Regions from separate parts of the Lelliottia sp. CFBP8978 genome, predicted to be linked through region 2. Evidence: predicted binding sites of a transcription regulator. Region 2 holds the regulator's gene; each other region holds the start of a gene.

Region 1 (4,259 bases), 1.8 Mb from region 2:
AATCTAACCAGACCATCATCGCTGGTATGGGTGAACTGCACCTCGACATCATCGTTGACCGTATGAAGCGTGAATTCAACGTTGAAGCTAACGTGGGTAAACCTCAGGTTGCTTACCGCGAAGCGATTCGTGCGAAAGTTACCGATGTTGAAGGTAAACACGCTAAGCAGTCTGGTGGTCGTGGTCAGTATGGTCATGTTGTTATCGACATGTACCCACTGGAGCCGGGCTCAAATCCGAAAGGTTACGAGTTCATCAACGATATCAAAGGTGGTGTAATTCCTGGCGAATACATCCCTGCCGTTGATAAAGGCATCCAGGAGCAGCTGAAGTCTGGTCCACTGGCTGGTTATCCGGTAGTAGATCTGGGTGTGCGTCTGCACTTCGGTTCTTACCATGACGTTGACTCCTCTGAACTGGCGTTTAAACTGGCGGCTTCTATTGCCTTTAAAGATGGCTTTAAGAAAGCGAAACCAGTTCTGCTTGAGCCTATCATGAAGGTTGAAGTAGAAACTCCGGAAGAGAACACCGGTGACGTTATCGGTGACTTGAGCCGTCGTCGTGGTCAGCTGAAAGGTCAGGAATCTAACGCTACTGGTGTTCAGATTCATGCTGAAGTTCCGTTGTCTGAAATGTTCGGTTACGCAACTCAGTTGCGTTCTCTGACCAAAGGTCGTGCTTCTTACTCCATGGAATTCCTGAAGTATGATGATGCGCCGAACAACGTTGCTCAGGCCGTAATCGAAGCCCGTGGCAAATAAGCCGTAGGGTTAAAAACCAAAATCCCGTGTCCCCTCGGTGAGGGGGCACTATAGTAAGGAATATAGCCGTGTCTAAAGAAAAATTTGAACGTACAAAACCGCACGTCAACGTTGGTACTATCGGCCACGTTGACCATGGTAAAACTACCCTGACTGCTGCAATCACTACCGTTCTGGCTAAAACCTACGGTGGTTCTGCTCGTGCATTCGACCAGATCGATAACGCACCAGAAGAAAAAGCTCGTGGTATCACCATCAACACTTCTCACGTTGAATATGACACCCCGACTCGCCACTACGCACACGTAGACTGCCCGGGCCACGCCGACTATGTTAAAAACATGATCACCGGTGCTGCTCAGATGGATGGCGCGATCCTGGTTGTTGCTGCGACTGACGGCCCTATGCCTCAGACTCGTGAGCACATCCTGCTGGGTCGTCAGGTTGGCGTTCCTTTCATCATCGTGTTCCTGAACAAATGTGACATGGTTGATGACGAAGAGCTGCTGGAACTGGTTGAAATGGAAGTTCGTGAACTTCTGTCCCAGTACGACTTCCCGGGTGATGATACCCCAATCATCCGTGGTTCTGCTCTGAAAGCGCTGGAAGGCGAAGCAGAGTGGGAAGCGAAAATCGTTGAGCTGGCTGGCTTCCTGGATTCTTACATCCCAGAACCAGAGCGTGCGATTGACAAGCCGTTCCTGCTGCCTATCGAAGACGTATTCTCCATCTCCGGCCGTGGTACTGTTGTGACCGGTCGTGTAGAGCGCGGTATCGTTAAAGTTGGCGAAGAAGTTGAAATCGTTGGTATCAAAGAGACTGCCAAGTCTACCTGTACTGGCGTTGAAATGTTCCGCAAACTGCTGGACGAAGGTCGTGCTGGTGAGAACGTTGGTGTTCTGCTGCGTGGTATTAAACGTGAAGAAATCGAACGTGGTCAGGTACTGGCTAAGCCAGGCTCAATCAAGCCGCACACCAAGTTCGAATCTGAAGTTTACATCCTGTCCAAAGATGAAGGCGGCCGTCATACTCCGTTCTTCAAAGGCTACCGTCCACAGTTCTACTTCCGTACAACTGACGTGACCGGTACCATCGAACTGCCAGAAGGCGTAGAGATGGTAATGCCAGGCGACAACATCAAAATGGTTGTTACCCTGATCCACCCAATCGCGATGGATGACGGTCTGCGTTTCGCAATCCGTGAAGGCGGCCGTACTGTTGGTGCGGGCGTTGTTGCTAAAGTTCTGAGCTAATTACTCGCTAATTAGCTTTGAATAAAAAAGGGCGCTTAGGTGCCCTTTTTGCATTTATGATTTATTACCTGTCACAAATAATCGCATTTTTTGTTAGCTTCCGGCCCGTCTCACTACGAATGTGCTATTGTAATCATAATTATTCTCACTTAGAATTTGATCATAAATTGAGCGGGAGTATTTATGTACGTTTGTTTGTGTAATGGTGTGAGTGACAAAAAAATACGTCAGGCTGTTCGCCAGTTTAACCCTCAGTCATTTCAGCAACTGCGCAAGTTTGTTCCAGTGGGAAATCAATGTGGTAAGTGCGTCCGTGCGGCACGCGAAATCATGCAGGACGAATTGATGCAGATCCCGGAATACAAAGAGATCGCCTGAGCCTCTATCTTTTTTTTGACATCCCTGTAGCCCCATCTACGCTTCAATAAGTGGAAGCGGAGGGACTATATAATGAAAGGTGATGTTAAAATCATAAGTTATCTCAATAAATTATTGGGAAATGAGCTTGTCGCAATCAATCAATATTTTCTCCATGCGAGAATGTTCAAGAATTGGGGGCTGACACGCCTCAACGACGTTGAATACCATGAATCTATCGATGAAATGAAACATGCCGATAAATACATCGAGCGTATTTTATTTCTTGAGGGCATCCCGAATCTGCAGGATCTCGGCAAGCTCGGTATTGGCGAAGATGTCGAAGAGATGCTGCAATCTGACCTTCGCCTTGAACTCGAAGGCGCGAAAGATCTTCGCGAAGCCATCGCGTATGCCGATAGCGTTCATGATTATGTTAGCCGCGATATGATGATCACGATTCTCGCAGACGAAGAAGGTCATATCGACTGGTTGGAAACCGAGCTGGACCTCATTGGAAAAATTGGTTTGCAAAATTACCTGCAATCGCAAATCAAAGTGACGGATTGATTAAGCTCTGCCAACCCATTATCAGACCTGCTGCCGCCATGAATGGACCAAACGGCAGCGGGTTTTTATGTACCTGTAATCCAGGGTTGAATAGCATTTTGAAAAGCACATAAAGAGTAGCCAGTAGGGCCGCTGACAATGTTATGACTGGAAGCACATACCAGCCGTGCCAGGCGCCGAGAGCGCCCAGATATTTCACATCTCCGTATCCCAGCCCTTCACGTTTGAATATCAAACGATAACCCCAGTAAATGCCAGCGAAGCCAATGTAACCCGCCATGGCACCAGTCACCGCGTTTGCCAAAAAATCCGGATTATTGATGAGATGATAAAGCAGACCTGTCCACAAGAGTGGGCAGAGATATTTGTCCGGCAACAATCCGAAGCGGATATCTTCGCGAACCAGCAGGCAGGATATTACTGCATAGGTCATCAGAAAAGGGAAAACAGTCAACACGATTTATGCCTCTGCGATTAACGTGGCGATATCCTCGTCTGTGGAGAAAACTACGACAAGCAGCAGAGTGAACCTTTGCGTGTGGCATTCCAGTGAACCGTCTAAACCATGAAAACATGACGTCTTTATGTCGAGCCTCCACGCAAAATCAATCAGTAGCGCCCGTTTTCTAAACTACGCTTGCGTTGCGGCCAGATTTACGTATAATGCGCGGGCTTGTCGTAATTGACGGCTGGTTCAATATGAACCGGAGTAACACTGTTTTTCGTTACTCAACAATGCTCCCAATTGGGGGGCTACGTAAGAACGGTTACACTCTCCCATCAATCGTAATGGGTTTGAGTAGTAATCATTTTCGTTTATAAAATAATTGGAGCTCTGGTCTCATGCAGAACCAAAGAATCCGTATCCGCCTGAAAGCGTTTGATCATCGTCTGATCGATCAATCAACCGCGGAAATCGTCGAGACTGCCAAGCGCACTGGTGCGCAGGTCCGTGGTCCGATCCCGCTGCCGACCCGCAAAGAGCGCTTTACCGTTCTGATCTCTCCGCACGTTAACAAAGATGCGCGTGATCAGTACGAGATTCGCACTCACAAGCGTCTGGTTGACATCGTTGAGCCAACTGAGAAAACCGTTGATGCTCTGATGCGTCTGGATCTGGCTGCCGGTGTAGACGTGCAGATCAGCCTGGGTTGATCAGGTCATCGAGCGATTGAGAGGTTGAAACAATGATTGGTTTAGTCGGTAAAAAAGTGGGTATGACCCGCATCTTCACTGAAGATGGCGTTTCTATCCCAGTAACCGTAATCGAAGTTGAAGCAAACCGCGTTACTCAGGTTAAAGACCTGGCTAACGATGG
Region 2 (4,259 bases):
GAGGAACAATCTATGCGTACGTTCAGTGGCAAACGTAGTGCGCTGGCGCTGGCTGTTGCCGGTGTGACAGCCATGTCAGGCTTTATGGCTGCTCCGCAGGCTCAGGCGGCAGGATTTATTGATGATTCTACACTCACGGGCGGTATCTATTACTGGCAGCGTGAACGTGACCGTAAAGACGTCACTGAAGACAAATACAAAACCAACCTTTCTCACTCCACCTGGAACGCCAATCTGGATTTCCAGTCCGGCTATGCCGCCGATATGTTCGGTATTGATATTGCGGCCTTTACCGCCATTGAAATGGCCGAAAATGGCGATAGCGCGCACCCGAACGAAATTGCGTTCTCGTCCAGCAATAAAGCGTATAAAGAAGACTGGTCCGGCGATAAGAGCGGCATTAGCCTGTATAAAGCGGCGGCTAAATTTAAATACGGTCCGGTATGGGCGCGCGGCGGTTATATTCAGCCAACCGGTCAGACGTTATTAGCGCCGCACTGGAGTTTCATGCCGGGTACATACCAGGGGGCAGAAGCCGGAGCTAATTTCGACTACGGCGATGCAGGCGCGCTGAGCTTCTCCTATATGTGGACCAACGAATATAAAGCGCCGTGGCACATCGAGATGGACAAGTTCTATCAGAACGATAAAAAGACCAAAGTCGAATATCTGCACTCGCTCGGCGCGAAGTATGACTTCAAAAATGATCTGGTGCTGGAAGCCGCGTTCGGTCAGGCAGAAGGCTATGTCGATCAGTATTTTGCCAAGGCGAGCTACAAATTTGATATTGTCGGCGGCCCGCTGACCACCAGCTATCAGTTCTACGGCACGCGCGACAAAGTCAGCGATGGCGGCGTGAACGATCTGTATGACGGCACCGCCTGGCTGCAGGCCCTGACCTTTGGCTATAAAGTTGGCCAGGTTGATTTACGTCTCGAAGGAACCTACGTCAAGGCGGAAGGGCAGCAGGGCTACTTCCTGCAGCGTATGACCCCAACCTACGCCTCTTCAAACGGTCGTCTGGATATCTGGTGGGATAACCGCTCTGACTTCAACGCCGACGGTGAAAAAGCGCTCTTCTTTGGCGCGATGTATGACCTGAAGAACTGGAATCTGCCGGGCTGGGCGGTTGGGGCATCTTATGCCTACGCCTGGGACGCAAAACCAGCGGATATGGCCACGCCGGATGCTTACTACGACCCGAACTATCGTCTGAAAGAGTCCTCTTACAGCCTCGACGCAGTTTATACCCTGCAGGATGGCCGCGCGAAGGGCACGATGTTCAAACTGCACTTCACCCAGTACGACAACCACTCCGATATTCCAAGCTACGCGGGCGGTTACGGCAACATCTTCCAGGATGAGCGTGACGTGAAATTTATGGTCATCGCACCGTTCACTATCTTCTGATAATCACGCCGGCGAGGTGTTCCCCCCACCTCGCCGGAATGGAGACGGCTATGCTGAAAAAAATTATCTGTGTGGCGGCGCTGGCGTCGGCACTGGCTGGCTGCGCACAGCCCCAGGCACCTAAAGAAGATTCGCGTCTTAAAGAGGCCTACAGCGCCTGTATCAATACCGCAGAAGGCTCGCCAGAGAAGATCGAAGCCTGCCAGAGCGTACTGAATGTGCTGAAAAAAGAGAAAGCGCATGAGCAGTTTGCGACGCAGGAAAACGTTCGCGTGCTGGATTACCAGGCGTGTATTCAGGCGCGTAAAACGGGTAACGATCAGGAAGTGGCAAAGCGTTGCGACCGCATCTGGCAGGAGATCCGCAGCAACAACAGTCGGTAACACGTCGCGCCAGATCATTCGCGCTCTAAAGTGCCCGGAAGCTTCAGCTTACCGGGCTTTTTGTCTTATAACAGGCAAAAAAAAGCCAACCGTCAGGTTGGCTCAGAGTATGAAAATGCGATTATTTCGGTTCGTGCGCGTGCTCTTCTTCGCGGCAATCGCCTTCAGCACAGTGGCCGTAGAGATACAGGCTGTGGTTGGTCAGGCGGATGCCATGGCGCGTGGCAATTTCACGCTGGCGTGCTTCGATAGAGTCGTCGCTAAATTCAATCACCTTGCCGCAATCGAGGCAGATAAGGTGATCGTGGTGATGCTGTTGCGTCAGTTCAAAAACGGATTTTCCGCCTTCAAAATTATGACGGGTGACAATCCCGGCGTCGTCGAACTGGTTCAGGACGCGATAAACGGTCGCCAGTCCAATCTCTTCGCCCATGTCGATCAGACGTTTGTATAAATCTTCCGCACTGACATGATGATTGTCCGGACCTTGCAGTACTTCCAGAATTTTTAAACGAGGAAGCGTAACTTTCAGGCCAGCCTTCTTCAATGCGGTATTGTTGTCAGTCATGCGGAATCTGTCCTGTTGCTAAACGATTCACTTCAAATAAGAAGTGACAGAAAATGCACTTGGGATAATGCGTCTCATTATAGAACTGCCACGCCTAAATGAAAACTGCAAGTCTCAAGCAAAGTATGCTTATAAAAACGTGGTATCGCCAACAAACTTGTCTGATGGCATCCACTTTAACCCGGGGACATTGTACAGGTATGGAGATAAAAGTTAAAAATTTGTAGCAATTATTTTAATCGGTTTTATCTATCAATGAGGCGCAACAAATTATGTCGCGCCTCAACATTCAGTCAGGCGTTCAGAATGTCATCGAGGTGCAGTTCTTCACGGATCTGCTTAACCCATTTGTCCACTCGCTCGGCGGTCAGCTCCGGCTGACGGTCTTCATCAATTGCCAGACCGACAAAGTGGTCGTCGTCCGCCAGACCTTTGGACGCTTCGAAATGGTAGCCCGCCGTTGGCCAGTGACCGACGATAACAGCGCCGTGAGGCTCAATAATGTCGCGGATGGTGCCAAGTGCATCGCAGAAGTATTCTGCGTAATCTTCCTGGTCGCCGCAGCCGAACAGGGCAACAAGCTTGCCATTGAAGTCGACTTCTTCCAGCGTTGGGAAGAAATCATCCCAGTCGCACTGCGCTTCGCCGTAGTACCAGGTCGGAATGCCAAGCAGCAGAATATCGTAACCTTCGAGATCCTCTTTGCTGCTCTTAGCAATGTCATGCACGTCGGCAACGTCTTTACCAAGCTGTTTTTGAATGTTTTTTGCGATGTTTTCGGTATTACCGGTATCGCTGCCGAAGAAAATGCCGATGATTGCCATGAGTAAAATAACCTCTTGAAACTTAATGGTATGGTGGCACGAATTGTCCACGGATAAGGGCAATCATAGCAGAACAGAGAAGTCAGCGGAAACTGCTATCGGCCCGGACTGCACTCTGTGCTACATGAAAGTGATGAAAGGATGATATTTCAGGCGATCATTGGCTGTTGCGCCATGCCTGGAGCTGCGCCATCAGCATCTCTTCGATAAGCTCGCTGCGGCTGATCTCACGGGCATCGGCCAGCTCACTTAAGGCATCTGCAGCTTCCGCGTTGAGTTTTAGCTCGACGCGTTTAAGCCCACGACTTTTGTCGCGTTTAAGCTGATTGCGTTTATTGATACGCAACTGTTCATCACGCGATAGCGGATTGGTTTTAGGTCGTCCCGGTCGACGTTCAGTCGCGAACAGATCTAATGTCGTGCGGTCCGTTTGTTCTTTGGCCATGATTCAGAGACTTCGGGGGAAAACAAGCAGCCCTGCTATTGCCCGGGCGATGAGCGCGACATCATACATCACGGATACCAGCACGCCAACGACTGGAGGCCAGCTGGCAACCAGTCGCTGACTTTTTAATCAAATCGCGTTATCAGCGAGATAGCGACGAATCGCGCGCAGCACCGCTTCTGGTTTTTCGGCATGTACCCAGTGTCCGGCTCCGGCAATCACATGCGCACGCGCCTGCGGGAATTGCGCCAGCAGCGTATCGCGATAGGCGTCGGTGACGTACGGTGAATTGCCGCCGCGAATGAACAGAGTAGGGTGCGGCCAGGCCGTAACTGGGTCCCAGCCAACGATTTCAGCGTACTGATCCCACAGCACAGGGACGTTAAAACGCCATTCGCCGTCGACGAAAGATTTCAGCAGAAACTGAATCACCCCTTCTTCATCAAGGTATTCGCGCATGACAGGCGCCGCCTGCTGACGGGTGGCCGCTCCGGCTTCGGTCACGGCGTTGATGGCGGCAAAGATTTCATCGTGGCGGCGCACGTCATAATCGACAGGCGCGACATCGATCACCACCAGTTTGTCGATACGCTCCGGGGCCAGTGCCGTCAGCGCCATCACCGCTTTGC
Region 3 (4,259 bases), 570 kb from region 2:
CACAATGCGCCCCTGATACAGCACATGCACGTAATCCGGTTTGATATAGTCGAGAATGCGCTGGTAGTGGGTCACGATAATGAACGAACGCTGACCGTCGCGCAGCGAGTTAACCCCTTCAGCGACAATCTTCAGCGCATCAATATCCAGACCGGAGTCGGTTTCATCAAGAATACACAGCTCTGGCTCCAGCACCGCCATTTGCAGGATATCGTTACGTTTCTTCTCGCCGCCGGAGAAACCCACGTTAACCGAACGGGTCAGCAAATCTTCGGGCATTTTGAGCAGCTTGATTTTCTCTTCCATCAGATCCTGAAAATCAAAACGATCCAGCTCCTCTTCACCGCGGTATTTACGCACCGCATTGAGCGAGGTTTGCAAAAAGAACTGGTTACTGACGCCAGGGATTTCTACCGGATACTGGAAGGCCATAAAAATGCCTTCGCCCGCGCGGTCTTCCGGCGACAGTTCCAGCAGGTCTTTCCCTTTAAACTCCACCGTTCCGCCGGTCACTTCATAATCTTCACGGCCTGCGAGGGTCGCCGAAAGCGTGCTTTTCCCGGAACCGTTCGGCCCCATGATGGCGTGCACTTCACCCGGACGGACGTCAATATTCAGCCCGCGCAGGATCGCTTTATCTTCCACACTGACCTGTAAATCTTTAATGCTTAACATGTTTTTTCCTTAACCGACGCTGTGCTCAAGGCTAATCGCCAACAGTTTTTGTGCTTCTACGGCAAATTCCAGCGGCAGTTCAGAGAACACGTCCTTGCAGAAGCCGTTCACAATCATTGAAATCGCATCTTCTTCGCTGATACCCCGTTGCAGGCAGTAGAACAGCTGGTCTTCGCCAATCCGCGAAGTGGTGGCTTCGTGTTCAAGCTGAGCGCTGTTATTACGGCATTCCACGTACGGGAAGGTGTGCGCGCCGCAGTCGGTGCCGATCAGCATCGAATCACACTGGGTGAAGTTACGGGCGTTGGTCGCGGTTGGCATGATTTTCACCAGACCACGATAGCTGTTCTGGCTGTGCCCGGCGGAGATCCCTTTCGAGATAATCGTGGATTTGGTGTTTTTGCCGATATGGATCATTTTGGTGCCGGTATCGGCCTGCTGATGGCCGCTGGTCAGCGCCACGGAGTAGAACTCACCGATGGAGTTATCGCCGCGCAAAATGCAGCTTGGGTATTTCCAGGTGATGGCCGATCCCGTCTCCGACTGGGTCCAGGACATTTTGCTGTTTTCACCTTCGCACAGCGCGCGCTTGGTCACGAAGTTCAGAATGCCGCCGGTATTGCCGTCGCCCGGGAACCAGTTCTGCACCGTCGAGTATTTCACTTCGGCGTCTTTGTGGATAATAACTTCCACTACCGCCGCGTGCAGCTGATAGCTATCACGGACAGGCGCGGAGCAGCCTTCGATGTAGCTCACGTAGCTGCCTTCATCGGCCACCAGAATCGTGCGTTCGAACTGACCGGTTTTTTCCGCGTTGATGCGGAAATAGGTGGACAATTCCATCGGACAACGCACGCCTTTTGGCACGTAGATAAAGGTCCCGTCCGAGGCCACCGCCGCGTTCAGCGCCGCAAAAAAGTTGTCATTACTCGGTACGACGGTGCCGATGTATTTCTTTACCAGCTCCGGATGGTCGTGAATGGCTTCACCAAACGAACAGAAGATGATCCCCTGCTCGGCCAGTTTTCCACGATAGGTGGTTGCCACGGAAACGGAGTCAAAAATCGCATCGACGGCCACTTCACGCCCCTCGCGCACGGGCACACCCAGCTGCTCGAAGGCCTCTTCAACCTCTTTGCTCAGGAAAGCGTTTTCTCCTGTCTGCTGTACTGCGCCAGGCTGCGAGGCGCAGGTATCATCACAGCTGCCGCAGGAGGGTGCGGAATAGTAGCTGTAATCCTGATAGTTCAGCTTTTCGTAATGCGCCTTCAGCCAGTGCGGCTCTTCCATCTCCAGCCACGCGCGGAACGCATTCAGACGAAATTCCAGCATCCACTCCGGTTCGTTACGTTTTGCGGAGATCGCCCGGACGACATCTTCATTGATGCCTTTCGCCAGTTCGTCAGTGCTTAACTGGGTGAAGAACCCCTCTTTATAATTGAGGTGTCCACCGCCCCAGGTTTTTACATCGTCAGTTGCTTCAGTATTACGAGACATAGTACCGCCTATACCCCAAAGCTTTCGCCGCAGCCACATTCGTTCTGAGCTTTCGGGTTATTAAATTTGAATAACTGGTTTAAACCTTCGCGCACGTAGTCGACTTCCGTCCCGTCGATAAACGGCATCGCCTGCAGCGCGACGTACAGCTTCGCTCCGTCGGTTTCAAACACCAGATCATCGTTTTCGGGTGCAGTGACCGTATCCAGCACATAGCCAAAACCGGCGCAACCCGTCTGTTTAACGCCTAAACGCAAGCCCACAATTTCCGGTTTTTTTGCCACCAGTTCATGGATATGAGCCGCCGCCGCAGGCGTCAGCGTCAAACCACGCCAGCTAAAATCTGCCGGATTAAAGGTTTCTGAATGCAATTCCATAGGTCCACCTCATCAATTGAGCCACCAGGGGCATTACACCATGTTAGTGATAACGATTATCACTTCAACCCCCTGACAGCAGGGGCTTTCACCTAAACCGCCCTTTTTGGCTACTTTTATTAAGCATAGACCCTGCCACGCAGGTTATTAGGCTAAGTAGAAATAGTTTAATACATTGATGCATAACGTATTTCGTCGCACAAACAGGCGCTAATGGCTAAAAGGGAAAATATGCATCGGATATACCTATTTATTTAATCGGTTTTAGATAATCTACGGAATCAATCAATTACCCTGATAACAGTGGCTTATGATTTTTTGCGCAGACGACTGTCCAGGATAAGACTGAAACAGGCCGCTAAACGTGCATTGATGCGAGCAAGGTGGCGATCAGGGACTAAACTTGGAGGGACACTAAAGGAGAAAACTATGTCATCACACGATCCAGAAAATGAAGCCGATCGCCTGGCGAAAAAAGTCTTTAACAAAGCGGATGAGTTCGCGGGCGAAGCGCAATCCCAGTTTGGCGATGCGGTCGATTCACCTAAACATCAGATTAAAGGTGCGGCAAGAAAATACGCAGCTCAGGCTTCGGACGTCGCTTCTGAGGTATCAGACAGAGTCCGCGATAACCCGCTGACCGGGTTGATGGCGGCAGGTGCGATTGGGCTTATCATCGGTTTGCTGGTAGGCAGAAAATAGAAAATAAGAGAGGCCCGAAAGGGCCTTCATTTCATCGGCAGTTCAGTCAGCCTTCAATGAAAGAGAGTGAAAATCCTTGTTCGCGCCAGTGATCAAGCTGTTCCTGTTGACGTCTTGAGGGCACATGCCCCGTCCAGACAAACACTTTTTGACCGGGGAACAGTTCTGGCTTAGGCGAGTCAATCGGCTCCGCCAGCACATCAATATGCCATCCATGTTGCGCCAGTCGCCCGGCTTCCAGCCATAAACGGGTGCGATCGTCCGTATCCCAGCCAATCAGTAACGCTTCTTTGCCCGGTTTCTTACGCGCGTCCGCCAGAATCAAAACCGAAAAATCAATGAGAACACCGTCCAGTAAGCTGGACATATGGCGGGCCGTGTTGTGATCCAGGCTTAAACGCTGGCGAACGGGAATAAAAATATGGTCGATAATGGCTTCGATGACGTGGTCGCGGCGGAATTCAGCGATTTTAAGCCGGAGCTTAGCGGGGCTGGCGAAACGCAACACCGTCATCATCTCTTCCTGGAGAGAGACCCAGTTGCTGTCAACCACCCGGTTGCCGACTTCCAGCAACGCTTTCACCTTTCCAACCGAAATACCGGTTTTCATCAGGCGTTTTATCTCTTCGATGCGCTGGATATCTTCTTCGTCGAACTGACGATGCCCCCCTTCACTGCGCTGCGGCTTTAACAATCCATAGCGCCGCTGCCAGGCGCGCAGTGTGACGGGGTTGATTCCACATCGTTCGGCAACTTCGCCGATACTATATAAGGCCATTAACTCCCTCATGCTCAAACGCAATACTTCCATACTAAACCCGACCAACCTTACCAGATTGTACAAACTTATTGTATAACTAAGAAAGCATTCGGGTACAAGCCGATTTTGTACAAGATTTTTTCAGCCCGGCTTATCTTGTACAATACGGTTGAGCATTTTCGCGGTGTATGGAAGCGTCAGGCTGGCTTAAATTCCCGCTTTTTTCTCCGGCCAGGCGATGGCAGGTA

The links. Region 2 encodes Fur, which represses iron uptake genes when iron is present. Its sites were predicted from a motif close to ATAATAATGAGAACNACTATCAA; they were not measured.
Region 1: a site for Fur is predicted at 2,141-2,163, ahead of bfd (bacterioferritin-associated ferredoxin). Genes of this name have one in related genera too.
Region 3: a site for Fur is predicted at 2,590-2,612, ahead of sufA (Fe-S cluster assembly scaffold SufA). Genes of this name have one in related genera too.

What each region holds. Positions count from the first base shown of each region.
Region 1 is NZ_CM188253.1:4,017,030-4,021,288, reverse strand. Features, by position in the region: gene fusA (elongation factor G) at 1-761, shown strand, start outside; gene tuf (elongation factor Tu) at 830-2,014, shown strand; gene bfd (bacterioferritin-associated ferredoxin) at 2,198-2,392, shown strand; gene bfr (bacterioferritin) at 2,465-2,941, shown strand; gene SOM82_RS18925 (prepilin peptidase) at 2,925-3,398, opposite strand; gene rpsJ (30S ribosomal protein S10) at 3,785-4,096, shown strand; gene rplC (50S ribosomal protein L3) at 4,129-4,259, shown strand, end outside.
Region 2 is NZ_CM188253.1:1,318,302-1,322,560, forward strand. Features, by position in the region: gene chiP (chitoporin ChiP) at 13-1,410, shown strand; gene chiQ (ChiQ/YbfN family lipoprotein) at 1,464-1,793, shown strand; gene fur (ferric iron uptake transcriptional regulator) at 1,915-2,361, opposite strand; gene fldA (flavodoxin FldA) at 2,655-3,185, opposite strand; gene ybfE (LexA regulated protein) at 3,343-3,630, opposite strand; gene ybfF (esterase) at 3,760-4,259, opposite strand, start outside.
Region 3 is NZ_CM188253.1:1,892,415-1,896,673, reverse strand. Features, by position in the region: gene sufC (Fe-S cluster assembly ATPase SufC) at 1-675, opposite strand, end outside; gene sufB (Fe-S cluster assembly protein SufB) at 685-2,172, opposite strand; gene sufA (Fe-S cluster assembly scaffold SufA) at 2,181-2,549, opposite strand; gene SOM82_RS08855 (ElaB/YgaM/YqjD family protein) at 2,979-3,251, shown strand; gene SOM82_RS08850 (MerR family transcriptional regulator) at 3,298-4,029, opposite strand; gene SOM82_RS08845 (diguanylate phosphodiesterase) at 4,219-4,259, opposite strand, start outside.